DNA from 2 places in the Halobacillus sp. ACCC02827 genome. Region 2 is predicted to be linked to the other one. Evidence: riboswitches for the same ligand, from Rfam matches in the RefSeq annotation. Region 2 holds a riboswitch; the other holds the start of a gene.
The links. A riboswitch is a leader RNA that binds a small molecule or an ion and turns the genes downstream of it on or off. The one in region 2 is predicted to bind cobalamin.
Positions count from the first base shown of each region.

Region 1 (15,697 bases), 140 kb from region 2:
TGCTGCCCAAGAGCGCGAAAAATGCGAATCCATCTATAAGTTCTGTTGTGAACATGAAACTCCATTCTTTGCCTTGATTGATTTAGGAAGGAAAGCGATGGCCGGACCCGTCATCCACTCTGAAGACGGAGGATGGACATCGATTTGGAAACACCTCCCGGCGGATTGGGTCAGCGACAATGCCCCACCGTTCTCTGGTGTGACGGATGGACTCCTTGCCCATTCCCTGGTCTTTGAATGGTTCAAGCATGAAGCAGGCATTAACGAGCCTTATCATTCGAACTATTTCTATATCCTTGATAAAGAAACGCTGGAAGGTGACTGGCACTCCTGTAAGCCGCTCCCCCGTATGATGCACTCGAAAATCATGAGGAAAACGCCGACCACCAGGACAGAAACGAAAGATCTGCTTCTTTATTTCCAATCCTTAGCGGAATCCCCTCTTGGGATCTTTCATTATTGGGAGGAAGGGGACGCAGAGCAGCTTCCTTTATCGCGCTGTACCATTCAGGTGAAAAGTGCCGGCAGCGATTTCCCCGCCCTTCTTCCAGCGGTGAATGTCGCAGCCTTAACCCATGAAGAGGCAAGGTGTGAGGCGGGGCTTGCAGGAATTGAACGGTATCTCCACTCCATGCAGTCTCATGGAGAGCAGATGTCGATCGGAGCGGGCGGATCGATACACGAAGCATCCCTGCGCGCTGTGCATTACTGGCTTCAGAAGCAGACGTTCCGTAAACGAGGAGAATACTTGGTTTTCGACGATGTAAGCGATCCGGAATGTCGTTACTACTTGAGAGCTTTACAAATGGTCCGTCCGGAAATGGAATGGATATTGAGTGAAAGCGAAGCCGGTTTTCCTGTCATTTGGCAGAAATCCAAAGGAGGTGCCTGGCATGGTTGCAGCGGCGCAAATCTGACACTGGCCATACGGGAAGCGGGCAAACTCGCCTTGTGCGAAGACATACGTCCCCCTAAAGGTACTTACGAACAAATAACCGCTGCATCAACTATTTCCGTAAATATTCCGTCTATCCATGAAGAGAAAGTTTTATTTGATCAAGTAAACCAAAGGTTGGAGAAGAACGGAAAAAAACTGGAATTCGTAGAAGTCCATGCTTCTCCGTTTACCGAAGACGGAGTCGTAGCCGTCTGCGGCGTTGTAGAGAAGGAGGAGAAGACATGACTCCATCGGTTACCCTTATTGGAAATGGAAGGTTGGCGGCGTGTATTCAGGAAGAATGGAACCTTCCGAATGATCTTCTGTATATGTCTTCCTGGCAGGAGAATTGGACACAGGAAACAGACTTATTGATTCTTGCGGATGACCACTGGAATCCAAGACTGCATCTTCAGGCAGAAAAAGCCGCAAGAGAAAACCACATTCCATGGGTGCGTTCCTTTTTTTCCTTCGGAGAAGGTATAATCGGTCCATTCGTTCAGCCGGAGAGAAAAGGATGCTCCCAATGTGCCGATTACCGCCGGCGTATGGCTTCTAATCAACGAAGAGACCTCTCTTCTATACAGCATTTTCTTGTTGAAACGGGAAGAACTACCGAAGAATGCCCGGATCCGTTCCGTATCAGGAGCATGGCCATTATGCTGATAGAAGAGGTTAGAGCATGGGCGGAAGACAGACCGTTACGCACCACAGACCATATTGCCTTGTTTTCCACCCAAACAATGAAGCGTTCTTTGCATTATGTTCTTCCGGATTCGAATTGCTTCGTCTGCGGCACGGTTCCGGTTGACGACAGGGAGACTGCAAAAATCGATATACAATCAAACAGAAAAATATCGAGCACCACCTTTCGGACGAAGACGATGGAAGAACTCAGCCGATCCCTTTCAAATGATTACCTGGATACTCAGACCGGCTTACTTAACAGTAGAATGATAGAGCTTGACACACCGTTTTCCGATGTCATCGTCAACCTGCCTCTTCCACACGCAGATGAAGGGTCGGCAGGAAGAACCAATTCCTTTCAAATGAGTGAGAATACAGCGATTCTTGAGGGACTGGAACGATTCTGCGGAACAGATCCAAAAGGAAAAAGAACGACGGTTTACGATTGCTTTCAGAACCTTCCTTCCGCAGTCCATCCATTTTCATTAGGGGTGCACGCCGCAGAAGATTATGAAACAGAAAACCACCCGTTCACTCCTTTCGATCCTGAACGGAAAACGAACTGGGTATGGGGGTATTCCTTCCTTCGCAAGGAGCCCGTATTGGTTCCGGAAAGGCTCGCCTATTACAGCACCGGGTGCGGAGATGGATTTGTCTTTGAAACATCCAACGGCTGTGCGATAGGGGGAAGCAGAGAGGAAGCGATTTTTTACGGAATCATGGAAGTACTGGAGAGAGATTCTTTCCTCCTCTCCTGGTATGCCAGGCTTCCACTTAAGAGGATAGATCCCTCCACTATACCTGATCAGGAATTACAATGGATGCTGCTGCGATTAGAAGAGATTTCGGGTTATGATCTCCACCTCTATGACGCAACGATGGAGCATGGAATTCCGAGTGTATTTACAATCATTAAGAATCGAAATCAAAAGGAGGAGCGACTGAATCTCCTATGTGCCGGCGGTGCACACCTCGATCCGATCAAAGCCATTAAAGGGGCATTGTTTGAAAGTGCAGGAATGATCGAACCGTTGAACAAAATATTCCGCCGGAATAAAGCATCCTATATGCCGATGCTCCATGATGATGCATTGGTTAGAAGTATGGATGACCACGGCATGCTTTATGGGTTGAAAGAAGCAGAAAAACGGCTGGATTTTCTGCTTCAGCAAAAATTGCCAGGGCATACATTCAGTGAATGTTATTCCCCTCCGCCCCGCCGGGAGGACTTGAAAGAGGACCTGATGGATGTCCTGCAACGTCTGCACCTTAACGATTTAGATGTCATCGTTGTGGATCAAACAACGGAAGAAATACGAAAAAACGGGCTTCATTGTGTAAAAGTAATCATACCAGGGGCACTCCCAATGACATTCGGCCATCACCTCAGAAGAATCACTGGTTTGAAACGAGTATTAGAAGTACCGAAAGCCTTGGGATACAAAGAAAGAAAATTAAGATTGGAGGAACTGAATCCTCATCCACATCCATTTCCTTAGCAATCGACAGGAGGAGCTTCTATGCACCCCGAGTCCTTTCTGTACCGTCTCCATTTTCAAAGCCAGGCGGTCATCCCTTCCGACTGGGAGGTAGATTGGGAAGATGCCCCCCTTCCCTACAAACTGTATAAAGAACTGCCATCCTTCTTACTGGATCACCATATCCCTTTGAACCCAAGCCCTCTAGGCAGAAGGAAATTAGAAGGGGCGGAATGGATCGGTCATTTTCTTTGGTTCGCATATGGACTCACCCAGTTTGCCCACACGGCGACGCCGGCAGACTCGGAGGAGAAGACATCTACATCCTTCCCTTCGCTTCGCCGCTTCGCACCTTCAGGAGGAGGACTGTATCCGAGCGAGCTGTATCTTTATGTGAAAGAGACGCCTTTTGCACAAGGCGTCTACCATTATGATGCCGCCCATCATCGTCTCGTATTAATAAGAGAAGGAAACTTCGATGACTATATAACGAAAACCCTTGGACTTCGTCTGGATGTTTCTTCATGCAAAGCCGTATGTTTCATCACAACGATATATTGGAAGAATTTCTTTAAATACCATAACTTCTCATTCCGGCTGCAAGGCCTGGATGCGGGGGCAGTAATCAGCCAGACAGAGGAAACAGCACGTCAATTCGGCTTGCATTCACGTGTCCATCTTTCGTTCCTTCATAAGGCAGCTGATCACCTGCTCGGCCTCAATCGTCTGGAAGAAACGACGCTGGGCATCCTGGCGTTATCGGAACAAGAGATACCTGCTGCAACTGGGAAGGAAGAGATTACAGGGTCATCTCTAATCGAGGAAATCCCAGCGGTGCAGACGACCTGTTACCAACGGTCGAAACATATAAAACCACACCAGGATGTCCTCCAGCTCCATGAAGCAGCCATTCTATCTTCCTCTTCCCTCTTCCGTACCAATGCATCCGTACCGCAGCAAGAAAAATACGGTAAAGACATTTATCCACTCTCTGAGTCGCGCGCCACCACCTCTTCCTTCAGAGATGCATGTATGAACCGCTGCTCGCCCGAAGGGGATTTTATAGATAGATCTATGGATGCCGGGAAAATAGCGGCCCTTTTGAAACAGTCCACTCTTCCGGATGTATCATCCATTTCCATCTATTTATGTATAAATGGTACTGACAGAATAGATGCAGGAGCATACGAATACGACCCTGCCTCCCACTCTCTTCTAACCATAGAAAAAGGCGATTTCCGCCAGATGCTGCAGTCCGGGATGACCATGCATAACGTCCCGCTTCACCATACGCCTTTATGCATTCATGTGGCAGGAGCAAGGAATGTAGACGCAGGCGGTTATCGGATGCAGTTGATTCATGCCGGAAGGGTGATGCAGCGAATATTACTGGCAGCGAGCGCTTTAGGAATGAACGGACACCCCCTGCTTGGATTTCACGTTCCCATTCCCGACTCGATTTATCAATTAGACATCCGGAACCAGACGACACTCATCCAGATTCCGATCGGTTACCATACCCCGAAAAGCAGACTGTCCGGTGTTCTCCATGCCTAAAAAAACCCTGCGTCTTTGTCGGACGCAGGGTCTCCTTATTAAAATGGGTACTCACGGTATCCATTCATAACACCAATCCATTTGACAGTCGTAAATTTATCCAATGCCCACTCGCCATTAAAACGGCCGAGCCCGGATTCTTTTTCTCCGCCAAAGGCGACATGAGCTTCATCGTTCACTGATTGATCATTAATGTGAATCATACCGGTTTCAATTTGCTTGGCAACCTCCACTCCTCTGTGGATATCTGTCGTAAAGACGGAGCCGCTGAGACCATAGGGAGAACCGTTGGCTATTTCAATCGCTTCTTCTTCGGAAGACGCCTTAATTACTGCTCCCACTGCTCCAAACACCTCATTTTGAGCAATCGGCATATCATTGGTCACTCCAGTAAGGATAGTTGGGTGAAAAACATTCCCTTCCGCTTTTCCGCCTGTAAGGATTTCCGCTCCTTGCTCCACACTCGCGTTCATATCTTTCTGAATGCGTTCTACCGCATCTCTGTTAATTAAGGGACCGACCACTGTATCTTTTTCTCCCGGGTCGCCTACCTTCAGGCTTTCCACCTTTTGCTTAAACTTTTCAACGAATTCATCATGGACACGTTCATGAACAATGATCCGGTTTAACGACATACAGATCTGACCCTGATGCAGGAACTTCCCGAATGTCGCCGCCTGAACCGCACGATCGATATCCGCATCCTCTAATATGATCATTGCATTGTTACCACCGAGTTCCAACGCCGTATCTTTAATATGCTTTCCAGCCAATTCACCTATGTGGCTCCCTACCTCTGTCGAACCAGTAAAGGAAATTAATTTTGCATAAGGGTGTGTTACAAACGCATCCCCGATTTCCGATCCGCGCCCTACTACGACATTGATCACTCCTTCAGGGAATCCCGCTTCTTCAAAGAGGTCGGCAATCAAGAGCCCCGATGTCGCCGGCGCGTCAGAGGCCGGTTTAACGACGACTGTGTTTCCCGTAGCAAGTGCCGGCGCAATCGAACGAACAGCTAAATGAAGCGGGAAATTCCATGGACCAATGACACCGATCACACCTTTAGGCGAACGGTATATCCTATTCTCTTTCCCCGGAGTATTAGACGGAAGGATCTGTCCAGCCATACGGTTGGGGAACGTAGCCGATTCCCTGATAATTCCTACAGTCGCTTGAAATTCCACCTCGGCTTTAACCATCGTACTTCCCGATTCCTTGACGAGCCAGTCGACTATTTCACCTTTTCTATCTTGAACGACCTCCAGCAGGCGGTCGAAATACCCCCGCTTTTCCCTTGGGGTTGTGTTCATCCAGTACTTCTGAGCTTGATAGGCAGCTTCATATGCTTCGTTCAAGTCTTCCTCATTTGCTGAGGGGATAGAAGCGATCGACTGTTCTGTGTAAGGATTAATATTTTCGACAAATTTATCGCTGGACCCATTCTTCCAGCGTCCGTTTATAAACTGTTTCGTAAATGTTTTAGGGCTCATTCTATTCACACTCCATTTCAAGATTTCCACAGGAGTATGATACCCTCGCATCAGATTATCCAAACGGCAGCCAACGTCTCAGCCGCCTGCTGTCTGCTTTATCATATCGACATGCGGGATTCCATCCTCCAAATACACGTCGGATATTTCCTCAAAGCCGAAGGATCCATAGAAGTGGCGCAGATGTTCCTGACCATGAAGAAAGATCCTCCCAACTTTCCATTCTTCCTCCAACAGACGAACCGCTTCCGTCATCATCGCCCTCGCATAGCCTTTCCCCCGATGGTCCTCTGTCACCAGGACACGACCAATCGTGTAATGGCCATCCACATTTTCCGGAGAAATAATCCGGCAGTATGCCGCTATCTCCCCATCCACCTCCAGCCACAGATGCAGAGAATCTTGATCTCTGCCGTCGACTTCCGGATAAGGGCATTCCTGCTCCACGACAAATACAGCCACCCGTGTCATTAAGATCCGGTATAATTCCTCTTTGCTAAGCTCATCAAATGATTTCCTGACCCATCTCATCTTCATCCCATCCTCACCTTTTTTCCTTTACTATATCGAAGCGGACTTTCCGATACAAAGAATTTTTTACAATTTCTTTCCGAATCGTTTTATCTGAATAATTTCAGGGAACCCGGCAATGGAAAAGGAATTAGGAGGATTGGTTATGTTCAGCAACATGCTTCCCATATCATTGAAAAAATATCTTCAGATGCCAAAGAGGCAGAGGAAGCACGAGGTGCAGATGGCTATATGGTATATGCCGTTCATCTATATCATTATGTCCCTCGTGGTCGTCGGGATCACCCTGACGCTTGACCTCGTCGTAGAAGTCAATCAATATACTCAAAACATATTTCAGATCAACGCTGAAGTTACCCGCATGCTTGTCAGTACGCTGATCGGGGGCATGCTGACGTTAAGCGCATTCACATTGAACTCCCTGCTTGTCGTCCTCACGACATTCAGCGGCCAGTTTTCACCAAGGATGCTTCTAAACTTCGTTTCGGATAAACGGACACAACATGCTCTCGGGATCTTCAACGGCAACTTCGTCTATGTATTGATTACCTTCTTATTTATCGGAAATGCCCAACGTGAATTCTTCGTAGCCGTACCGATTATTACCGTCCTGCTCACCTTTATATCTGCCGTCACATTCGTGTATTTCATCAACCATGCCACGACATGGATGCAGGTCCACAACATTACAAGCACCATGAAAAAAACGTCAGAAACAATGATTAACCAAACGCTGCATAGAGACCTTGAACCATACCGTAAAAAGAACCCGGAAGACTTGTTGGAAGCATACCAGGATGATGCCCGTCAGATTAAATCACCCGTATCCGGCTACATACAGCTGGTGGATTATCGGGAAATGATTGAACAGGCGAGAAAAGACGACATTATCGTCCATCTTCACGCTCAAGTCGGCGACTATGTATTGAAAGGGAATACACTCTTCAGCTACTGGGGGCCCGGCGCAGCGGGCAACGATTATAAAGAATATTGTTCTATGGTACATATCGGTCATAAGGAGACGGAATTGCAGGACATTCAGATGGGGATGCATAAACTGGCGGAAGTAGCGATTAAAGCACTGGGAAATGACGATCCCAAAACAGCGACCAACACGATCCATCAAATGGCCGATCTCATGCTTACCGTGGAGGACTACATCACCTTCACCCCTTATTTAATGGACCAAGAGGAACAGACGAGAGTCGTGCTTCTGTCTGAGTCGTTCGAATCCTATATTTACAGGGGATTCGGATTTATACGACATTATGCGCGCAGCAACCACCTTATCATTACGGAGTTGATCAGAGGTCTTGGGATGGTGGCAGAATCCATCGACGAATCTAAGCACCAGATGCTGTGGAAGTTCGCCTGCGATACGCTTGACCATATCGAAGAAGAAGTCATTTATACGCTTGATAAGACTTTTCTGCTGCAGGCGATGAACCACTTAGCAGAACTTACAAATAATACATTGGACTATTTCGCTATCGAACGCCGCTTTTACGACGAACTTCCAACTTCTTAAATCCGGAAAAAATAAAAAAGGAAACCCCGGACTGTAACAAGTCGAGGTTTCCTTTTTTGTATCCTTTTACAAATCAAGCGTTGCAGGCGTATCTTCCCCTTCGTTCATTAGACGAATGCTTTCCGGCATAATTTCAAGGACAATATAGTTCGGATCATCCTTCCCATCAAACCAACGGTTCATGCGCTCCGACCACAACTCTTCTTTAATTTCCTGGTCTTCACGGATTTTCGCCTGTCCTTCCACTTCCAAGTACGTATCCCCGTATCCTTCGCCTTCATAGCCGATCAGAATATGGACATTCGGATTCGCTTCAATTTCATCCGCTTTATGTGTGTCGCTGTTCGTAGGAGTATAGAATGTGAATTGTTCATCATTCCAGAATGTCATGTAACGGGTATGAGGTTTGTCATTCTTTACGGTAGCCAACGTACCGATTTTATGTTGTTCCATAATCTGCTTAATCTGGCTCTTTAATTCATCTTGTGTCAATGCAAACAAGCTCCCTTCTCCATATATGCTGCTCTGTCTTTCATACATTTCCAGTTTTCCCCGATAAACGAGAGCTAAACACAAAAATATGCCGCCGGTCATGACACAGCTCTTTAAGGGCAAGCTAAGAAGACCCGTTTCTGCACATGGATGCGCAAATTTGCATAAAATCGTTTTATCCAAAGCCTTCCTTGTTTTACACTGAAGGAAAGACAGGATTCGGGAGGAACAACCATGACTTTACAAATGAAAAATTGGAAATGGCTTTATATTGCATTGGGTTCTATATTTGTAGGGCTGCTCATCCTGATGATCAATTCAAAATCGAGCAGCTCGGAACCGTACCCGCGCGAAGAAGTAACACCGACCTTATTCATTCACGGGTTCAAAGGGGGGCCGAGGAGCTTCCAGACCATGATGGACCGGATGCAGTCCATGAATTGGGGAAAAAAAAGGATGACGGTCTATGTAGCGAACGATGGTACCCTCTCCATCCAGGGAAGCTTCCCCCAGACAAAGAACCCGTTCGTGCAGATATTGTTCGAAGATAATCGCGCCAGTATTTCCAATCAAACAAAATGGGTCGAAAACGTGATGATCCAGCTTCACTCCCGCTACAATGTTCAACAAGTAAATATTATCGGACATTCCATGGGCGGGTTAGCGTCAATCAATTATTTACTGAACGAACCTGCGGACGGCGTACCTGCCGTTAAGAAAGTTGCTGCTATCGCCAGTCCATTTAAAGGCATTCGGAAAGATTCCTATTTTGAATCCAATTACGGGGCCGCAACCGTGGATTTGAGACCAGACTCTGATGCTCTCCAGGATATGGTTAAGAATAAGGATCATTTCTCAGATAATGTAGACGTCCTTGCGGTGGCCGGAATCATCAACAAGGAGGCCCCGGAGCAGGAGCACTGGGATGGTCTTGTCCACGCCTCAAGCGTCCACGGACTGGAAGACATCGTTCCATTCGGCCGTTACTACGAAGAAAGAATTTACCAGCCTCAGGCAACCCACTCCGGCCTCCATGAGCTTGCGGAAGTCGACACAATAGTGGCTGAATTCTTGTGGGAAACAGCACCAATGCGTTCGACAAGCGGTGAGCATCCTTAATCCAACAAAAAAAGTCCGGAGTTTGCTCCAATGCGCCTTGATGCATTGGGAAGCAACTCCGGATTGTTTTATTCTTTTTCGAAAATAAATACCCACATGAATGTAAGTGCCTGCTTTAATTCTTCTTCAAGCCCCGCCAAGAGACTGTCCTCGACACCACGCTTGTAAACCCCTTGTCCAGCTATTGATCTCCACCCTGTCTCTTCTGCCATCTTCTTCAATTCCCACGGCATCATCGTATTGCATATGACTTGTTCCCCGAACAAGCGGCGATAGCTGTTGGTCCTCGGCATTGCCGTCGGACCAAGCAGTGCGATACAAAGTCTTCCCCCAGGCTTCAGTATCCGCTTCATCTCATTAAGCCCCTGTGAAGGAATCTCCGTCCATTCCAATGAATTGACCGCCATGGCACTATCAAACGAATCATCTTCGAAAGGTAGAGCAGTTAGATCCCCCTGGACGAAGGTAAGCCCTTGTTCCCTGACTCTGTCATTCGCCTTATCAATCATATCTTTCGACAAATCAACCCCTGTGACCTCATATCCCTCCTGCCAAAGCCGGAAAGATCCATAGCCGTCTCCACAGCCGAGGTCGGCTACTTTTCCTTTCGGGATATGATTCTCAAGGAAGGGAAGGATCGTACTTCGACTTCCTTCGTCCCACATTTCCTTGCTTTTTGAACTCCACATCCCGGCACGGTCGTCCCACTGCCTTTCTGCTTCTTTATGCCAATCGAACTTGACCATTTCCTCACTCGCCTTTCCGCTTCTTATATATATTTCTTCTTATAAAATTATACCTTACACCAATGCGCTGTGTCTGGGTTTTGATGCTTGGAGGTATTTGTTGTAGAATGGAAAAGGCTTGAATGTTATTTCGTTGTCCGTTATGATAGAAACACAAGATAAGCTAATAAAATTAATCTGAACAACTACATATAGTATTTGCGAACAGAAGATGCCACAAGGCTTAATAGGGAATCCGGTAACCAATCCGGAGCTGCCCCCGCAACTGTACGCATCCGCGAAATGGAAGATTCCACTGTGCCGCGCACGGGAAGGACCAGAGTAAGATCGGATGCCAGCCAGGAGACCTATCTTCGTTCGGCAGAGTTTCAACTTCTTCGGGGATTGAGAAGATGAAGCGATGGAACGAGGACTTTTTTGTGTCTCGCATCGTTTCATGGTTTCATCCACTCCCTTTCCCGGAGTGGATTTTTTTATTTTATATGTAGATATCAGATCAAGGAGTGAAACCATGAGCGTATCAGCAATTAAAGACCAATGGAAAGAAAGATTAGAAGCTTGGAAAACCGAGTTCCCTATGCTTGATCTGGATCGCATCATCCATAAAATTCCTAACTTAGGTTTTGAACATATGACGGAACAGGACCAGCGCCACGCTCTTATTCTCGAGTGTCTGGCTGAGGTCGATGAAATGGAACCGGATTGGACATTTGCAGCCAGCAGAATGCTGCTTGAGCAGATGTATGAGGAAGCTTCCAGTAACCGCGGAACAAACAAGGAATATGAAGATTTTCATGGTCTAATCTGCACGTTGATTAAGAAAGGCATCTATTCCGAGAAGCTGCTTACATATTACTCAGAGGAAGATATATACCAATTAGAAGAAGCACTCGCCCCTGAACGTGACCATCAATTCACCTACATTGGTTTGAAGACATTGAGTGACAGATATATTGCAAGAAGTAAAGAGAAAGAAGTTTATGAACTTCCTCAAGAGCGCTTTATGATCATTGCAATGGTCTTAATGTCACAAGAAGAAGCACCAAAACGGTTGGCACTCGTAAAAGAAGCCTACTGGGCTTTGAGTCATTTATACATGACTGTAGCCACCCCGACTTTAGCAAATGCGGGGAAACGTTATGGTCAGCTGAGCTCCTGCTTCATCGATACGGTAGATGACAGCCTTCAGGGCATCTACGACAGCAACACAGACATCGCCAATCTCAGTAAGCACGGAGGAGGAATCGGAGTCTATCTCGGCAAAATCCGCAGCCGCGGCAGTGATATCCGTGGATTTAAAGGGGTTTCCTCCGGCGTCCTTCCTTGGATGAAGCAGTTAAACAATACAGCCGTGAGCGTCGATCAGCTCGGACAGCGTCAAGGTGCCGTCGCTGTATATCTTGACATATGGCATAAAGACATTTTCCCGTTTCTTGACAGCCGATTGAACAACGGAGATGAACGGCAGCGGACGCACGACCTGTTCACAGGCGTATCCATTCCGGACATCTTCATGGAAGCAGTGGAGAATCGGGAAGACTGGTACTTGTTTGACCCTCACGAAGTACGCAAAGTCATGGGATTTTCGCTGGAAGATTATTTCGATGAAAAACGCGGCGAAGGCTCTTTCAGAGATAAATACCAGGCATGTGTAGAGAACCCGGAGCTTTCCAAAGAAACTGTGCCCGCCATTGAAATTATGAAACGGATCATGGTTGGACAGTTGGAGACCGGAACACCATACATGTTCTATCGGGACGAAGTAAACCGGATGAATCCAAACAACCATGCCGGCATGATTTATTGCAGTAATCTGTGTACAGAAATAGCACAGAATCAAAGACCTACCACTCAATCCGAACAATACGTGGAAGACGGGAAGATCATTACCGTCCATAATCCTGGTGATTTCGTCGTGTGTAACCTTTCCAGCATCAATCTGGGCCGTGCGGTTCCAGCCGGTGTGCTTCCACGGTTGATTGCAATCCAAGTACGTATGCTCGACAACGTAATTGAACAAAACACGATTCCTGTACTACAGGCGCAATTGACCAATCATAAATATCGCGGCGTAGGTCTAGGAACCTTCGGCTGGGCCCACCTGCTTGCAAAGAAGAAGATTGCCTGGGAATCAGAAGAAGCACTCGCCTATACAGAGGAAGTGTACGAAGCGGTTGCTTATCACGCGATAGAAGCAAGCAGTGAGCTGGCTCAAGAAAAAGGAAGCTATCCTCTATTTGAAGGTTCTGACTGGCAGACCGGGGAATTTTTTGTTAAACGATCGTTTGACCAAGACCGCACATGGAACTGGAATGAGCTGAGAAATAAAGTAGCGGCACAAGGAATGCGGAACGGGTACCTGCTCGCTGTCGCTCCAAACTCCAGCACTTCCCTGATAGCAGGAAGCACAGCAAGCATCGATCCGATTTTCAAAAAGTTCTACTCAGAAGAGAAGAAAGACTACAAGATTCCAGTAACCGCACCAGAGCTCGATCACACGACTTACGGGTATTATAAATCCGCTTACGATATTGATCAGCATACTAGCATCAAGCAGAACAGTATCCGCCAGCGATTCATCGATCAGGCCATTTCCTTCAATATGTATGTAAGAAATACCATTCAGGCGAAAGAACTCCTCTCCCTGCATTTGGATGCATGGCGAAGCGGGATGAAGACGACATATTATACAAGATCAACTTCCAGTCAAGGCGAATACGACGACTGTGAATACTGTTCATCATAATAAGGAGGGACACCTATCATGCGCACAATAAACAAAAGAAAACTGGTGGATCATGAAGCTCCCAATGCTTCAACAGGTATTGTTAACGGCAGAAGCTCGAACGTATTGAACTGGGATGATACCCGTTACGCCTGGGCTTACCCTATGTATAAGAACATGCTTTCGAACTTCTGGATACCAAACGAAATCAATATGAGCAATGATCTAAAGCAGTGGCCCGAACTTACGGAACAAGAACAGGCTTCCTTCAAGAAAATTATCGGTCTCCTTGCTTTTCTTGATTCTATCCAAACCGATTACTCAGGTAAAATAGCCGACTACCTTACAGATTCCAGCCTGTCTGCACTCATGCAGGTCCTGGCCTTTCAGGAAGTCGTTCATAACCAATCTTATTCCTATGTCCTGTCCACTCTTGTCGATCAAAGGGAACAGGAAAATATATTCGAATACTGGAAACATGACGAAGTTCTCTTAGAGCGGAATCAGTTCATCACGGATGGATATCAAACTTTCGATGAGGACCCTTCTGTTGATACCTTCTTACGTTCCATCGTTTATGATGTCGTATTAGAAGGACTATTCTTCTATGCCGGTTTCGCGTTCTTCTACAACCTGGCACGAAATAATAAAATGGTTTCTACAAGTACGATGATCAATTATATCAACAGGGACGAACAGATCCACGTCAACCTGTTTGCAAGAATATTTAAGGAAACACTGAACGAGAATGAAGAACTGGATAAGGAAGAATACCACCGCTTCGTCACGGAAACCTTTAAAGAAGCTTCCGAGTTGGAAATCAAATGGGCCCATCATATCATCGGTGACAGGTTCCCCGGCATTCCGATCCATGATTTAGAGGATTATATCCGTTTCATGGCCAACAAACGGTGTCAACAGCTCGGAGCAGAGAAACCTTTCCCTTCCTATAAGAAAAACCCATTAAAATGGATTCGCGCTTATCAGGAAGTAGATGAAGGAAAATCAGATTTCTTTGAGCAGAAGTCCAGACAATACACGAAAGTTTCCGATACGAACGGATTCGATGACTTATAAAGCTGACCGGGCCTTGTGCCCGGTTTTTTTATGTTAACTTTTCTCACATAACACTAAAAACGCTCTTGATTTTTCAGAATATTTCATTTATAGTTATATTTATTCATTACCTTAAGTGTTAGGAAACCTAACATGATTCTAAAGGAGGACACTATTCATGAAGAAAGTAGAGGCGATTATTCGGCCGGAAGCGTTCCAGACACTACGCCGCAACCTCGACGAATTAGGGGTGAAAGGACTGACAGTCTCAGAGGTGGCAGGGTGCGGACAACAGAAAGGCCAGGAAGGAATTTTCCGCGGCAACCGCTTTGAAATCAAGCTCTACCCGAAAGTGAAAGTGGAAATGGTTGTGGAAAATCATGAATTAGGTGCCATCATAGACGCAATCATGGAGTGCTGCGCAACAAACGAAGTCGGCGATGGGAAAGTGTTCGTTTCTACCATCGATGAAGTATTTCGAATCCGGACAGGAGAAACCGGAAAAGAAGCACTGGTCTAAAACCATTTTAGAAAGGAAGAAGATTATGAAAAAAATTATTCCTATATTCTTTATCGCACTCCTGGGCTTCCCTGTCGTAGCAAGTGCAGAAACGGCAGTCACAGCTGACTCTGTCCTGCAGTCCCTCGACATGGCCTGGATTATGATCGCAGCATTTCTTGTATTCTTCATGCATGCAGGATTCGCCATGGTGGAGTCGGGGTTCACACGCTCTAAAAACGCACTGAATATCCTCATGAAGAACTTCATGACAATGTCCATCGCAGCCGTCCTCTACTTTATCGTCGGTTACGGAATCATGTTCGGAACTTCAGGTGGCGGCATCATAGGTACAGACGGATTTCTCCTCAGCGGACAAGAAGATCAAATCGGATTCTTCGTTTTCCAAGCTGTTTTCGCAGCCACGTGTGCCACCATTATTTCCGGCGCCGTTGCTGAACGCATGAAACTAGGCTCTTATCTTATACTTACCCTTTTCATGACAGGTTTGATTTACCCGGTTGTAGGACACTGGATTTGGGGCGGCGGATGGATTTCCGAGCTCGGTTTCGTAGACTTCGCCGGTTCTACAGTGGTACACATGACCGGCGCTGTAGGAGCACTTGTTACCGTCCTGTTCCTGGGGCCTCGACTCGGCAAATACAGTGGAAAGACAGTGAACGTCATCCCTGGTCATAACATTCCATTAGGAGCACTTGGTGTATTCATTCTTTGGTTCGGCTGGTTCGGATTTAACGGAGGGAGCACACTTGCTGCCGACCCTTCCCTCGTACCTTCCGTCATCGCAACCACCCTGCTGTCAGCTTCTGCAGGTATCATCGGATCGGC
Region 1 is NZ_CP128168.1:312,196-327,892, reverse strand. It holds gene QRD89_RS01760 (hypothetical protein) at 1-1,183, shown strand, start outside; gene QRD89_RS01755 (TOMM precursor leader peptide-binding protein) at 1,180-3,123, shown strand; gene QRD89_RS01750 (SagB family peptide dehydrogenase) at 3,145-4,659, shown strand; gene QRD89_RS01745 (aldehyde dehydrogenase family protein) at 4,698-6,152, opposite strand; gene QRD89_RS01740 (GNAT family N-acetyltransferase) at 6,231-6,683, opposite strand; gene QRD89_RS01735 (DUF2254 domain-containing protein) at 6,829-8,211, shown strand; gene QRD89_RS01730 (pyridoxamine 5'-phosphate oxidase family protein) at 8,278-8,703, opposite strand; gene QRD89_RS01725 (alpha/beta fold hydrolase) at 8,938-9,822, shown strand; gene QRD89_RS01720 (class I SAM-dependent methyltransferase) at 9,891-10,568, opposite strand; cobalamin riboswitch at 10,761-10,937, shown strand; gene QRD89_RS01715 (ribonucleoside-diphosphate reductase subunit alpha) at 11,080-13,314, shown strand; gene QRD89_RS01710 (ribonucleotide-diphosphate reductase subunit beta) at 13,333-14,370, shown strand; gene QRD89_RS01705 (P-II family nitrogen regulator) at 14,528-14,869, shown strand; gene QRD89_RS01700 (ammonium transporter) at 14,895-15,697, shown strand, end outside.
Region 1: another riboswitch for cobalamin. It lies ahead of QRD89_RS01715 (ribonucleoside-diphosphate reductase subunit alpha); the one in region 2 lies ahead of QRD89_RS02505 (hypothetical protein).

Region 2 (15,697 bases):
CGATTGCTGAAGACAAAAGAAATCGACCTTGTCCTGTTGGATGTCATGATGCCAAAGATGGACGGAATGGAGGCCTGCAGGGAAATCCGGCGTTTTTCTGATGTTCCTGTTCTGATGCTGACGGCGAAGAGCCATGAAGACGACCGGGTGTATGGTTTGAAGGTAGGAGCGGATGATTACATTGTCAAGCCGTTCAGCCCGAAGGAACTGGTAGCTAGAATCGAAGCTTCTCTCCGTCGTACGAAAGGCTTCCAGATAGAAGGAGAAGGATACTTCAGGTATAAAAAGATAGAAGTGGACTTGAAAGGACATGTCGTGCGGGTCGAACAAAAGAAAGTAAATTTGACGAGAAAGGAATTTCAACTGCTCGCTCATTTAATCCAGAATCAAGGCCAGGTGTTCACACGTGATCAACTGCTTGACCGTGTGTGGGGATTTGGAAGCGAAGGGACGATGAGAACCGTAGATACCCATATCAAGACGTTGAGATTGAAGCTGAAGTCAGCAGGAGTTTACGTGCAGACGGTTTGGGGTGTCGGCTATAAATTCAATTAGAGACTGGCTGAAAGCGATTGGATTGAAACAGAAGATATGGGTGACGATGGCTGTAGTTTCCATCGGAGCTGTACTGATCGTCATCGGACTTACCTACTTTCTTTATGAAAGATTTTATGTAGACAATCAGAAAGACACGCTTCTTCTACAAGGAAACAATCTGAAGGATGTGTATATGGAAGATGGGGAGGGAGGTACCTTCCAGGAGCGTCTGCGGTGGATGAATGAAAATATGGAAGCGGAAATCATCTTTACTCAGAATCCAATGGAGCTGAGCGGTGCGCTGCCTTATGAGGAACCGCTGCAGGAATCATTGATCACTTTTGAAGAGAGGCAGAAGCTGCTTGATGGTGAAACCGTTACAATGGTCCGGCAGCATCCGCTCTTTGAGCAGGATATTCTGGCTGTGGCCATTCCTTTGCTGGAGGGAGATGCTCTCTCAGGTGCGGTATTTTTGTATATGCCCCTGGACGATGTCTATGCGCCCTTTCATTCCATTTCTCTTATTTTAATCGGGGCGATTCTCATTCTCTTATCGTTGTTAGTGTGGGCGGGGAGGAAAATAGCTGCCCAGCTTGTGCAGCCGTTGGAGAATATGAGGATGATCTCTGAAGAAATGGCCGGTGGGGATTTTACCAAGCGGATGGAGGTTGTTTCATCGGATGAAGTCGGTGCTCTTGCCCACTCTTTCAATCGATTATCTCAATCGCTGGAGGAAGTTGAGAACAACCGGAGAGAGTTCCTTCAGAACGTTTCCCATGAATTACGTACCCCTCTAAGCTATATGAGAGGATATACAGAGGCGATTATAGAAGGAGTCATGGGAAAGGAAGAGGAAAAGAAATATATCCGAATCACTCATCAGGAGACAATCCGGCTCTCCCGGCTGGTTCATGATCTGCTCGACCTGGCTCAGCTGGAAGGGGAGTCGTATCCGATGCAGCTGGATATTCTTCCTTTCTCACAGCTTGTCCTGGAGGTGGTGGAAAAGTTCCGACTGCCTTTGCAACAGAAGGGGATGGATTGTAAGGTTGAGCTTGATGAAGAGCTGATCATTAAAGGGGACGCAGATCGTCTCGAGCAAGTCTTAAGCAATCTCCTGGATAATGCCATCCGCTATAGTCAAGAAGGAGATGGAGTGACGATTACTGTGCGACAGCAAGAAGACCGTGCCCTGCTTGAAATTCACGATACAGGGGCAGGAATACCTGAGAAGGATTTGGCCAAGATCATGGATCGATTCTATCGTGTACATAAGTCGAGATCGAGAAAAGAAGGAGGATCTGGTCTCGGACTTGCCATCGTCAAGCAAATTATCGTCAAACACGAGGCGGACATAAATATCCAATCTAAAGAAAACGAGTGGACGAAAGTTACTCTTTCCTTTCCTTTATTGGATCTGGAAGATGAATAATGAAAGGTGTTGTTTTCATGAAGCGATACGTAATGGTTCTGTTGGGAGTATTGCTGCTGGCAGGTTGCGGCGGGGAAATTGAGTCGAACATGTCAGGCTCTGTCCAGTCTTTCTCCTTCACGACGCAAGATAACGGTAAATTAAGTAACGAAGATTTAGAGGGAGATTGGTGGGTGGCTGATACGATTTTCACAAATTGCGAGACGGTCTGTCCTCCGATGACGAATAATATGGCTGTGCTGCAGCAGAAAATGGAGGAAGAGGATATCGATGCCCAGCTTGTCTCTTTCAGCATCGATCCGGAAAATGATACACCGGAAGCGTTGAAAGAATTCGGCGACAAATTCGGAGCGGACTACGACAACTGGTCCTTCTTGACAGGGTATGAATTCCAGACGATTAAGGAATTATCCATCAAGTCGTTCAGCAACCTGGTCGACGAGATCCCGGATTCTGATCAGTACATGCACGGGACAAGCTTCTTCCTCGTCAATCCGGAAGGGAAGGTCATCAAGAAGTATGATGGAACGAAGCGGAGCGAAATGGACAAGATTGTGGAAGATCTGAAGAAAGTCCAATAATGAAAGGGAGTGCTTCGGAATGGGCAGGAAGTCAATAATCGGAACTTTTCTTATGGTTGGTATACTGCTGATGCTCACGGCATGCGGAGGGGAAGACAACGCGGAACAGCAGGCGGCGGATAGTGATCTGGTACCTCTCGACGTCCGTTTCTCAACGACTCCGGAAGAACAGCTGGAACCTGGTGACACTTTCACCTTACAGGCCCATGTAACGAAAGGGGAAGAAGCTGTAAATGATGCCGACGAGGTCCAATTCGAGATGTGGCAGGACGGCCAGGATGAGGAAGACCACAAAATGCTCGAAGGCGAATCAACGGGGGACGGCATGTATGAGGTCGAAACCTCTGTAGAGGAAGCGGGTCTGTACTATGTCGTTTCCCACGTCCAGGCAAGAGGATCTCACAACATGCCGAAGGACGAGCTTGTCATCGGAGATGTCGATTCTGCACAGAAAGAGCCTTCGGAAGAGGAAGGTGGGATGGTCCATATCATGATGGAGGAGCCTGTTGAAAAAGGGGAAGAGACGACCTTGACCGCGCATGTGATGGAAGCAGAAGCGCCGGTGGAAGGTGCGGACGTCCGTTTCGAAGTGTGGAAAGAAGGGGAAGAGTCCCATGATTTCGTCGATGCGGAGGAAGCGGGAGAGACGTATACGGCTGACTATGTGTTCCCGGAATCCGGAACCTATCAAGTGAAGCTGCATGTGGAAAAAGGGGACTGGCATACCCATAAAGAGAAACCCATTACCGTGAACTAGAGGAATCTGAAGTTTCTTTCATACATAAAGGAAAGAAGGTATTAATAGGTCGCACCTTTGGCGTAGGGCGGCCTTTTTTTTGTATGGAAACAATTACTGACGGTTACGAATGGAAATTATGAAGGGAATCAGGTTAACATAAGAAGAGATACGACGAATGTAGTAAGGGGTTAATCGATGAAACAGTTTGTAAAGGTACTGTTGATCGTCATTGGCAGTATATCACTCGGTCTTGGCGTGTTGGGAATCGTTCTCCCTCTGGTTCCGACGACACCGTTCCTGCTGTTGACAGCAGCTTGTTATGTGCGCAGTTCCGACCGTCTGTACAATTGGCTGATGACGAATAAATGGTTCGGTTCCTATATCCAAAATTATAAATCGGGCAGAGGGATTCCTGTCAAAGCGAAGGTATCTGTCCTGATCATGATATGGTTTTCCTTTCTTTTCTCCGCGTTTTTCATTGCTCCGAACGTATGGTTGAAGCTCGGTTTTATTTTCGGAGGATGTTTCTTTACCGTTGTGATCTATCTCACGAAAACGTATCGTCCGGAAGAAGATAAGTAGGCGCTCCTTTGGAAGAGAGGAGCGTCTTTATTTGACTTGGAATATAATTGAATTTTCAGAACGGTAAACGTATAATCGAAACATACCGACTGGTTAGTATGTGAGGGGGATACGATAGTGGAGGGAAAACAGGAAAGCTTAGTGAAACAGCGGAAATTAAGTGCAAGGGAACGAATCGATCTGCTTGCGGATGCCGGGTCGTTCTGGGAACTAGGGGCGGCCGCACATTCTCCGGTACCTGGTATGGAAGAGCGGACACCGGCAGACGGACTGATCGGCGGCATGATCCGCGTGGAAGGGAGAGAGGCGGTCGTTCAGGCGATGGACGTCCGCGTGCTGTCCGGAACAGAGGGGGAAGTGCACCTGCGAAAGAGTGAGTTCTTCTATTCCTATGCGAAGAAACGGAAGCTGCCGCTGTTCAACTTATGTGAAGGCGGAGGACTGCGGATGCCGGACGGGATGGGTTCCGACGGCATCAGTGACAAACTGTTCCCTCGCTGCATGCTCGATCATGGGAGGGAAACACCGGTCCTGACTGCCATACTTGGAGAATGCTACGGCGGTCCGACATGGATGGCCGTCACCTCCGATTTTGTCACTCAGGTGAAGGGAACGGGGATGGCCGTAGCAGGACCAAGGATGCTCGAAATGGCAAGCGGGGAGCGGCTGACAGCGGACGATCTTGGCGGAACCGGCGTCCATGCCGTCCACACGGGTCACATCGATCACATAGCGGAAACCGAGGAAGATGCCATCGAGATGCTGCGCACATTTTTCCGTTACCTACCTTCCAATGCAGAAGACACCCCGCCGGTCGTTCACAGCGGGGATGGCGATCGGAGGATTGATGTAATGGACATCGTACCTGCCAATTTGCGGCGCCCTTATGATGTGAGGGAGGTTATCGCAACTCTGTTTGATCTGCAGACGTTCATGGAATACCGATCGTTTTACGGAAAAGCACTGATCACCGGTTTTGCCCGTCTGGACGGGCAGGTAACCGGGATCGTCGCAAACCAACCGATGCAGATGGCAGGTGCACCGGGACCGGAGGAATGTGATAAAGCGGTGGATTTCATCTGCCTGTGCGATTCCTACCATATTCCCCTCGTCTTTCTTCATGACACGCCTGGTTTCCGGATCAGCAGCCAGGCGGAGAAGCGGAAGATGGCTTCGAAGATTATGAACTGGAACACGGCCCTTGCTAAGTCGACGGTGCCGAAATACTCGGTCGTTCTCCGAAAGAGTATTGGAGCCGCTTATGGAAATATGTGCGGACCCGGAATGGGAGCAGACGTCGTCGCTGCCTGGCCGGAGGCGGAAATCAACTTCACCGGTCCTGAGGTCGGTGTGAATGTGGTGTATGGAAAGCATATTCAACAGGCAGAAGATCCGAAGCAGGAACGAGCCAAATATTTAGAGCAGTGGAATTTCGACAGCTCCCCGATGAAGGCAGCAGGCAAATTTCTGATTGAAGACATTATTGAACCGGAAGCTACCCGTTCCTTTCTTCTCCGTTTCCTTCGATCGGCGACGGCTTCCGGTCCAGTGAAAAGCGACAGACGTCTCGCTGATTGGCCGATGTCGCAGTAGGAGGGATGGAATGAAGAAGCAGGGACGAGACGATACGGTGATGTATAAAAAGGGGAAGAAACCTTTGGCGGAATACTTACAGGACCATGCCAGGCAGCGTCCGAACGATCCGGCGTACATTTACTACGGAAAGGCTTGGAACTGGAGAGACGTGCTGGAGCAGGTTCAGAAGGTCGCAGGGTTCTTAACCTCCGCTGGATTTACAAAAGGTGATCGGATCGGGCTTTTCATGCAGAACGGACCACCATACGTGATCGCTCATTATGCCATTCAGTACATCGGGGCAGTCGTCTGTCCGCTCAGTCCGATGTATAAGGCTGGAGAGTTGGATTACTTCGTGGAAGAAGTAGGGATGTGCGCCGTTTTCGCGGGCAGCGAACTGCTTTCGGAAGTTAGAAAAATGGAGCATACGCTCGCCCGTGTCATTGCCGTTCGAAACAGCGAGTACCGAGCAGACGCCGTTTCAGAGAAGGATTCAACCCTGCAGCAGCGGGAAGTGGCATGGAGAGATGTTCTTCTTGAAGGCCCTTCGTTACAAAAGCCAACCGCCGTTGATATGGATGAGACCGCTCTGCTTGCTTTTACATCCGGGACGACCGGGCGTCCGAAAGCGGCCATGCTTACCTACGGCAATGCCCTTTACAAAACGGCGGCTGCAGTCAGCGCCAACGGAGTGGAGAATCGGGAAACGTGGCTTGCGGTCATGCCGCTGTGCCATATAGCGGGAATGGTGATGGGCGTGAATATCCCTGTCTACACAGGGGCTCCGTGTGTGTTGATGGAACGCTTTGATCCGGTTGAAACGTTGAGGATGCTTAAACATTATGAAGTGACGGTCTGGTACAGCACCGCACCGATGAATGAGGCGATACTTGACATGGGAACAGAAGGAACGCTTGAACACTTGCGGTTGAACCTGTGTACCAGTTTCGGTATGCCGGTGACGGAGAGTCTTGCGGAAAGGTGGAGGGAGCTAGCGCCGGGGTGCCGTTTGTTTGAAGCATCGTACGGCTTGAGTGAATCACATACGGTCGATACGTATATGCCTGCGGAAAAGGTGAAATTCGGTTCCGTCGGCGTTCCGGTTCCTGGTTCCAGGATAGAGATCCATGATCCATGGACAGGAGAAGCTTGTCCACCAGGGGAGTCCGGGGAGATTGTTATCCGAAGCCCGGGTGTGTTTAAGGGCTACTGGAATCGTCCGGAGGCTACAGCAGAGGTTAGGAAGGATGATTGGCTGCATACGGGCGATATCGGTTACTTCGATGAGGACGGCTATCTGTATTTTCAAGGTCGGAGTAAGGAGATGATCAAGTCCTCCGGGTTCAGTATTTTCCCGGAAGATGTGGAATCGCTGTGGAAGAAGCACCCGGCTGTCGTACAGGCAGCCGTCATCGGTATCCCGGATGAGCGAAAAGGGGAGGTTGTGAAGGCGTTCCTCGTTCTGCAGCAGGAGGCCGACGTAACGGAAGAAGAGCTGAAAGGATGGGCCAAGGAGCATATGGCCCGCTACAAGGTACCTTCAGCCATCGAAATCCGCCGCTCGCTGCCGCAGACGAGCGCAGGAAAAATACTAAGGCGGCTGCTGAAAACAGAGACGTAACCCGATAGACCGCTTCCCGCTATGGGGGCGGTTTTTTCGGTGTGTTCTTGGGTAAGATGAAGGGGATATGGATAATGGGATACTTGTGTTAAAATAGTCCTTTAACAGGCCGGTCGTCTTTTGCTGCAAAAGAATCCGCGACACTACATGGAGGTTATGATATGGATAATAATGATATATTGATACGGCTGCGATATGCCCTCGATATCCGCGACATGGACATGGTTGAAATATTCAAGCTCGGCGGTGTAGAGCTGACGAAAGAGGACGTGCGTAAAGTTCTCACCAAGCCGGAGGAAGAGTATGAGGAATACGATGATGAAGCGTACGAGGACGAGGTGCATATCAAGTGTACGAACAGCATGTTGGAGTCCTTCCTGAACGGGTTGATTACATTTGAAAGGGGCCCTCAGCTTTCTAAGGATGGCACCCCTGTCAAACCGGACCGTTCCATCAAGAACTATTCCAGCGTCAATAACGTCATGCTGAAGAAAGTGAAAATAGCATTGAAACTCACCAACGAAGATGTGATCGACATCATCGGACTTGCCGGTGTGACGATAACAAAAGGCGAATTGAGTGCGCTGCTTAGAAAAGAAGGGCATAAAAACTACAAACCATGCGGCGATAAGTATGCGAGGAATTTCCTGAAAGGCCTTGCGATCAAGCATCGCGGCTGATGAAAAGCCCCGGGAGAGGCATCCCGGGGCTTTTTTTATGATTTTGATTCCCTTCCGATTTCAGGGAGGATGGTTTTGGCTACTTTCTTGTCCAGTGCTTCATAATCATAATAGTTGATCGTTTCGTATAACTCTTCACGGGACTGCATGTCGGACAATTTGTGCTTTTGTGTGTCTTGGGTCAGGATTTCCGTGAAAATCCGTTCGTAGGCTTTAGCAGCGACGCGAAGGGAGGTGACAGGATAAATCACCATGTTCATTCCGAATGCCTCGAAGTCTTCCCCGGTGAAATACGGGGTTTTCCCGAATTCCGTCATGTTGGCCAGAAGAGGGGCGTGAATGGCATCGGACGCCTTTTTGAAATCTTCCTCGCACGTCAAAGCCTCTGGAAAAACAGCATCTGCGCCCGCTTTTACATAATTATTCGCACGTTCGACCGCCGCATCCATTCCTTCCACCGACTTAGCATCTGTTCTGGCGACGACCAGGAGGGTAGGAGCCGTTTCTTTAATCGTGCGGATTTTCTGCATCATCTCTTCTGTATCGACAAGTGTTTTTCCGTTTAAGTGGCCGCACTTCTTCGGGAGCTGCTGATCCTCGATTTGAACGGCAGCAACTCCTGCCTCTACCATTTCCATCGCTGCGCGGGCGACGGTGATGGTCCCGCCGTACCCGGTGTCGATATCGACAAGTAAGGGAAGGTCGGAGGCACGGATCAACTCTTGTGCCTTTGCTGCCATTTCGTTGGAGTAAATCATGCCGAGGTCGGGCAGTGCACGGCTGGCAGTATAGGCGGCACCTGATAAGTAAAGGGCCTTGAACCCGACGTCTTTGGCTATTTTGGCAGACATGCCGTCATGGGCACCGGGAATCCTGAGCAGGTCCTGTTCTTCCATCAATCGCTTGAACGCTGCTGCTCGTTCCGGCTGGGTCGATGTAGGTTCCACTATCCATGTCATGATACGTTCTCCTCCTTATATACGGAATAATTCCATGAATTGAGGCACGGATGTATCGATTAATTGGTCGTAATCCTCACATCGATTCATAATCCGGTTCACCTGACGGAATGGGAAGCGTGTCTTCAAATTGTCCTGGAACTTGTTCCAAAGAAGCGGGATTCCCTCATCCCGGCGTCTGCGGTGGCCAAGGGGGTATTCAATTGCCACTTGTTCAGTGCAGGAACCGTCTGTAAAGAATACCTGAACAGCATTGGCGATCGAACGTTTATCCGGATCGAGGTAATCGCGGCTGTATTCCTCGCACTCCACCGTTGTCATCAACCCTCTTAGTCGGTCGATATCCGGATTCCGGGCCGTGTCATCTTCATAGTGGTCGGCGTTCAGGGTGCCGTAAATCAATCCGACAGCTGTGATGTACTGCAGGCAGTGATCGCGATCCGCAGGGTTGTGCAGCGGTCCTTTCTTATCAATGATCCGAATCGCCGATTCATGGGTTGTGATGGTAATCCTGGCAATGTCGGAGAGTCTGTCTTTTACTTCCGTGTGGAGCTGGACGGCGGCTTCCGCAGCCGTCTGGGCATGAAACTCGGCTGGGTATGCGATTTTAAACAGGATATTCTCCATGACATAGGAACCGAGCGGGCGGGCCAGTGTCAGCTTTTTCCCGCTGAACAGGACATCCTGAAAGCCCCACCCTGGCGCAGATAGTGCTGTGGGATATCCCATTTCTCCTTTTCTCGTCATTAAAGCCAGACGGACACCCCTGCTTGTCGCATCACCGGCAGCCCAGGATTTCCGTGATCCGGTGTTTGGCGCGTGGCGGTATGTGCGGAGACTGGAATTATCGACCCATGCCTGCGAGACGGCATCGGTGACTTCTTCCTTCGTCCCGCCGAGCATCGCTGTAACAACGGCGGCTGTTGCGACTTTTACGTAAAGGACGTGGTCCAAACCTTCTCTGTTCAGGCTGTTCTCAAGTGCAAGGACACCTTGAATTTCGTGGGCCTTCACCATGTTCACGAGCACGTCCTTCATGTGGAGCGGAGCTTCCCCTGCGGCCAGTCGCCTCCGGCTGATATAGTCGGCGATGGCCAGGATTCCTCCCAGGTTGTCGGAGGGATGCCCCCACTCGGCAGCGAGCCACGTGTCATTGTAGTCGAGCCAACGAATCATACAGCTGATATTGAAGGCGGCATGAACAGGATCCAATTCATAGGAAGTCCCCGGGACACGCGAGCCGTCAGGAACGATAGTACCAGGAACGATGGGACCGAGGTGTTTCGTGCATTCCGGGTATCGAAGGGCGAGAAACCCGCAGCCAAGCGAATCCATCAGGACGTACTGGGCTGTCTGCAACGCTTCCTCGCTGGTAACTTCTTCGTGAACCGCATAAGCAGCGATTTCCTCCAATAATGGATCGGTTTCCTTGAGGGTATTCATTTTCACTTCTTCCATTTCATCTCCACCTTTACAAAGAATATGTACCATACAGCCGGGCAGGCAGCCCGGCTTTCTTCCTTTATGGATGCAGATCCCGCGGGCCGGAATAAAGGACACGGGGACGGAACAACTTGTTGTTGGCGTATTGTTCTGTGACATGGGCACAGAGGCCGAGGGTTCTTGCAGCAAAGAAGATCGGCGTGTACAAAGCGATTGGAACAGAAAGAAGGTAATAGACAGGAGCAGCGTAGTAATCCAGATTCGGATATAGATTTTTTTCTTCTTTCATGACGGCTTCTCCTGCTTCACACATGTCAAACAGGTCTTCACGTTTTTTTTCTTTTGCGAGTTCCCGAAGAGCTTCTTTCATGAGGGAAGCCCGTGGGTCCATGCGATTCCTATACACTCGATGCCCGAATCCCATCACCTTTTCTTTCTTCTGGAGCTTTTCATAGAGCAGGTGACGGAATCCGTCGGTCGTTTTTCCTTCAAGCAGCATATGCATGACCGCTTCATTCGCACCGCCGTGAAGATTCCCTTTTAAGGAGGCGACGGCACCGGTCAAGGCACCATACAAGTCGGCATTCGTCGATGCGATGACCCGGGCGGTGAAGGTCGAGTTCGGCATTTCGTGCTCGCTGTAGAGCAACAGGGAACGGTCGAAGAACTTCACCTCCTGCTCCGATGGGTATCGTACCGGTGATCATGTATAAGAAATTCGCGCTGTAAGAGAGTTCCTCCGTGGGCTCGATGACCGGTTTCTGCTGCAGGATGTGGTAACTGTTAGCGACGATGTTCGGAATTTTAGCCAGTAAACGCAGCGCCGTCGTACGCATGACCTCCGGTGAGCGGTCTTCCAGCCTTTCATCGTGACCGGCAAGGGCGGAAACACCTGTGCGCAGCGCATCCATCGGGTGTGTAGAGGACGGAAGCTTTTCGAAAAGCGTAAAAAAACCTTGCGGCAGGGAATATTCCTTTATTAAATTAGCTTCGATATTTGATCGTTCTGCACCTGCAGGGAGACTGCCGTGAAGCAGAAGATGAATCAAGTCTGTATAGGTCTTACAGCCGGCAAGCTCAATCAGTTCATAGCCGCGGATGACAATTTCCTCTTTCTCTGTATCCAGGTAGGAAAGCTGCGTCTCTGCAGCAATCACACCATCAAGACCAGGTCGATAGATCATTTGATCAGGCATAGACATCCTCCTTATAGTAACCGCTTACAAAAATAAGATCAGGACAGCGAATGCTTACCGAAAAGTTCTTCGCGGACAAGGACGTATGCTTTTTCTAAACGAATTCGTTCCTCCGAGTCACGGCATTCCTTCTGCCATTGTTCGAACGTCTCCTCCAGTGTACTTGGAAGAGCGGCGTAGAACTGATTCATAATAGATGCTTTAAAAAGGTCGATATAGCTGTCTATCGGATCAATCATAGAGACACCTCTATTTCATTCGGAAATAAAGCCAATAAAAAAACAACTTCCCCAAGAAGTTGTCAAGCTGCGTTCTTCCTAGGAAAAGCAAATAAGATCCGCAGCCATGCGTATCCATCCTTCTCCTGAAACGGCACTTCACACCCCCTATCCTCGTAGGTACATGATGTTCGCTGAAACGGGCAGGTCTCCTGGCTTATGATCATCGCTCCCTGAACCCTTCCCATTCCCGCTCGATGACGGGGACAGTGGTCCTTCAGTTCGCTCCCAATTACAGTTGCGGGACAGCACCGGCTTTTCACCGGTTTCCCTTTTAAGCAGGCAGCATTTGTGCGCCTGCACCCGAATCAAAACGTATTCAGTTGTCACAGTTCAATATATCAAACAATCCATAAATAAACAATATTTTCCTTTCTTCCCCATGGTAGGAACAGCTGGGATGTTTGCTTTTTATAAAAAAAGGTTACATATCTTACAGGTGAACAAACTATACCATGTATGTTTTCCATAGAAAGGATGAGTGAGAGTGAAAGTTCTTGTAGTAGGTGCAAATGGTCAAGTCGGTAAACATCTGGTTGAGAAAATCCAGGACAGCGAAAAAGTAGAAGCTGTCGCTATGATCCGCAAAGAGGAGCAGGCGTCCTACTTCAAAGATTTAGGAGCCGAAACGGTCCTTATTGACTTGGAAGACGACACGGAAACCATTGCAAAAGCGTTTAAAGGAGTGGACGCTGTCGTATTTACAGCGGGATCCGGTCCGAATACCGGCCCTGATAAAACAGTAATGATCGACCTTGACGGTGCGGTGAAGACGATCGAAGCATCGAAGCAGGCAGGTGTGAAGCGCTACGTCATGATCAGTTCTTTCGATACGACGCGGGAAGCGATTCAGGAAGCACCGGCTTCTTTCGCTCCTTATGTCATTGCGAAGCACTATGCAGATGACTGGCTGCGACGAACGGATCTGGATTACACGATCATCCACCCGGGAATGCTGACGAACGATGCGGGTACGGGTGAAGTGGAAGCGGCAGAGAAAGTCGAACGCGGGGAAATTTCCCGTGAAGACGTGGCGAGCGTCATTCTTGCGACATTGGAAAATGAGGCGACAATCGGTAAGGAATTCCAAGTGGTCGGGGGAAATACGACCGTCCGCGATGCTGTAGGATCTTTATAATTATTAGGAAGACTCTCGAAGGCTCTGCTGGAAACAGCGGAGTCTTCTTTATTGTTTCGTCGATTTCCCGGGAAATATGTGGCGGCACCATGTGAAAAAATGCTACGATTCCCGTAGGATATACATAGGAGGAAAGTATATGACACGGAAATTATATTATGAAGATGCTTATTTGACAGCATTTGATACAACCATTGCTCGTACCGGGCAGGATGATAACGGATTTTTCGTCATACTTGAAGAAACAGCCTTTTATCCAACCGGCGGCGGCCAGCCGAGTGATCGAGGAGCTTTGAACGGAGCACCGGTTTCGGGTGTGGAAGAAGTGGACGGCGATATCCGTCATTATTTGGAGGAGCCGATGGTCGTCGGAGGTACCGTCCATGGGGAAATTGACTGGGCCAGACGCTTTGACCATATGCAGCAGCATTGCGGTCAGCATATCCTTTCTGCAGTCTTGGAAGATCGTTTTCAGTGGCAGACGACCAGCTTCCATCTGGGTGAGGAAACGGTCACGATCGATTTGGATACTTCTGAGCTTCTGGAAGAAACGCTTACAGAAGCGGAAGCAGAGGTCAACCGCTTGATCCTGAAAAATATTAAGGTGGAAACAGCATGGATGACGGCGGAAGAGGCGGGGAAGTATCCTTTGCGTAAGAAACTCGCCGTCACGGAAAATGTCCGTCTCGTCATGATTCCGGGCGTTGATTATAATGGATGCGGCGGAACACATCCGCAGGCGACCGGGGAAGTAAGGGCTGTCAAGCTTCTGGGCTGGACTAAGAATAAGGGTCAGGTGCGCCTGGAATTTGTCTGTGGAGAACGTCTGCTTGGACAGTTCGGGAAGAAACATCGACTGTTGACGGAGTTGAAGCAGCTCGTTGCCCGTCCCGAGGAGGCGCTGCCGGAGGAAATCGTTGAGCTGAATGAAAAAAGCAAAGAGAAGGATAAGTACATCTTGGATTTGGAGAGTAAGCTGATCGGCTATGAAGCGAAGGAGCTTGTGGAACAAGGAGAGCAGAAACAGTTTCTCTCTGCAGTATATCAGGACCGTTCCATTAAGCAGCTCCAGACTTTAGGGCAGGCTGTGTTGAACGAAACGACGGATGCCTGTGTCCTGCTCGTCAGTGAACAGGAAGATGCCCTCCAGTTTGTACTTGCCTGTGGCAGCGGACTGGACAGAAATATGAATGACGTGGCGAAACAAGTGTTGCCGCATATCGAGGGAAAAGGCGGAGGAAAACCGCATTTTGTCCAGGGTGGCGGCAAGAAACGAATCAAAGCGGATGCATTTGTGGAGCTGGTAAAGAATATAGTTTAAAAAGAGTCCCCCTGAACTCCAGGAAGCGCCTGTCGCTTTCTGGAGTTTTTTATCATCTTACGGTAACTGTTGTGTAATAGTGGTGTAATAGTATTAAGAACATATAACAGTTCCATTATTGTTGCGTTTTTTTATTGTAAATGTGGTATTATCAATCTTGTTCTCCTACGCATGCTTAATTTTAATTGGTATCAGCTATTGATGGAACATAAATAAATTAGATCACTATTTACGGAGGTTGTATCATGTTTTCTAAATTTAAAACAAAGATGGAAAACCCCGAATTCAAGAAGAAATTCATGATTTATGCTGCTGTCATTGCAATTTTCTGGGCGAAGATGTATTACGTTCAGGGCAGTGTCTTCACGTTGAATATTGAAAATGCCAATGAAGCGGCTATTCTTGCATTCAACCCACTGAGCAGTATTTTCCTACTATTCGGTGTCGGTATTCTTCTTGGCGGCCGTAAGGGAATGCTGGGGATGTATATATTCGGGTCCTTACTATTGTATGTAAACGTCCTATTTTATAGAGAATACAACGACTTTTTAACGATTCCGATGTTAGGTCAGGCGGCAAACCTTGCCGGTCTTGGCGGAAGTATCACCGATATCATGTCAGCCACAGACATTTTCCTGTTCCTTGATGTCTTCGTCGCTGCATTTCTATTGTTCTTCTTAAGAAAAAATCGTTTGCAGAGTTTCATGCCGAAACGAAAGGAAGGTTTGATCCTTGCGATGATCGCTGTTCCTTTGTTTGTCGTGAACCTCGGCTGGGCACAGACTGAGCGTACGGAATTGCTGCAGCGGGCATTCGACCGGAACATGCTTGTCAAGTACCTTGGTGTCCTGAACTTCCACGCGTATGACCTTGTTCTACAGGGACAGACAGAGGCGAAGCGTTCTTTCGCCGACAGTAATGAACTTGCGCCTGTCTTGAATTATCTAAATGAGAAAAAGACGGAGCCTAGTGAAGAAATGAAGGGAATTGCAGAAGGGAAGAACGTTATTGCTCTTTCCTTGGAAAGTACGCAGACCTTTGTTGTCGATAATACGGTGAACGGACAGGAGCTGACGCCATACTTGAACGACCTGAAAGAAGAAGGGGCTTATTTCAGTAACTTCTATCACCAGGTGAAGCAGGGGCGTACATCCGATTCCGAGTTTCTGTTGGATAACTCCTTGTATGGATTGAACCGTGGATCTGCATTCTTTACGCATGCGGGGAATGAATATGAGGCAACGCCGGAAGTGCTAGGCAAAGAAGGGTACACGTCTTCTGTTATGCATGCGAACGATGCCAGCTTCTGGAACCGTGATACGATGTATGATTCACTCGGATATGATCGTTTCTATTCCAAGAAGGATTTTGATGTAACTGAGGATAAATCCTATAACTGGGGTCTTCTCGATGAGTACTTCTTTGATGAATCCCTGGATAAGATGGAACAGATCGATCAGCCTTTCTATAATAAGATGATTACACTGACGAACCACCATCCGTTTACGCTTCCGGAAGATAAACAGATGATCGAGCCTGGACAAACATCCAGTAAGACGCTGAATAACTACTTCCAGACGATTCGTTATCAGGATGAAGCATTGAAACAGTTTGT
Region 2 is NZ_CP128168.1:450,379-466,075, forward strand. It holds gene QRD89_RS02450 (response regulator transcription factor) at 1-555, shown strand, start outside; gene QRD89_RS02455 (sensor histidine kinase) at 533-1,969, shown strand; gene QRD89_RS02460 (SCO family protein) at 1,987-2,550, shown strand; gene QRD89_RS02465 (FixH family protein) at 2,570-3,307, shown strand; gene QRD89_RS02470 (YbaN family protein) at 3,485-3,871, shown strand; gene QRD89_RS02475 (acyl-CoA carboxylase subunit beta) at 3,989-5,464, shown strand; gene QRD89_RS02480 (class I adenylate-forming enzyme family protein) at 5,475-7,067, shown strand; gene QRD89_RS02485 (YehS family protein) at 7,229-7,747, shown strand; gene prpB (methylisocitrate lyase) at 7,783-8,706, opposite strand; gene QRD89_RS02495 (bifunctional 2-methylcitrate dehydratase/aconitate hydratase) at 8,722-10,164, opposite strand; partial or broken gene mmgD (citrate synthase) at 10,229-11,345, opposite strand; gene QRD89_RS02505 (hypothetical protein) at 11,384-11,584, opposite strand; cobalamin riboswitch at 11,749-11,945, opposite strand; gene QRD89_RS02510 (SDR family oxidoreductase) at 12,111-12,761, shown strand; gene QRD89_RS02515 (alanyl-tRNA editing protein) at 12,901-14,082, shown strand; gene QRD89_RS02520 (LTA synthase family protein) at 14,328-15,697, shown strand, end outside.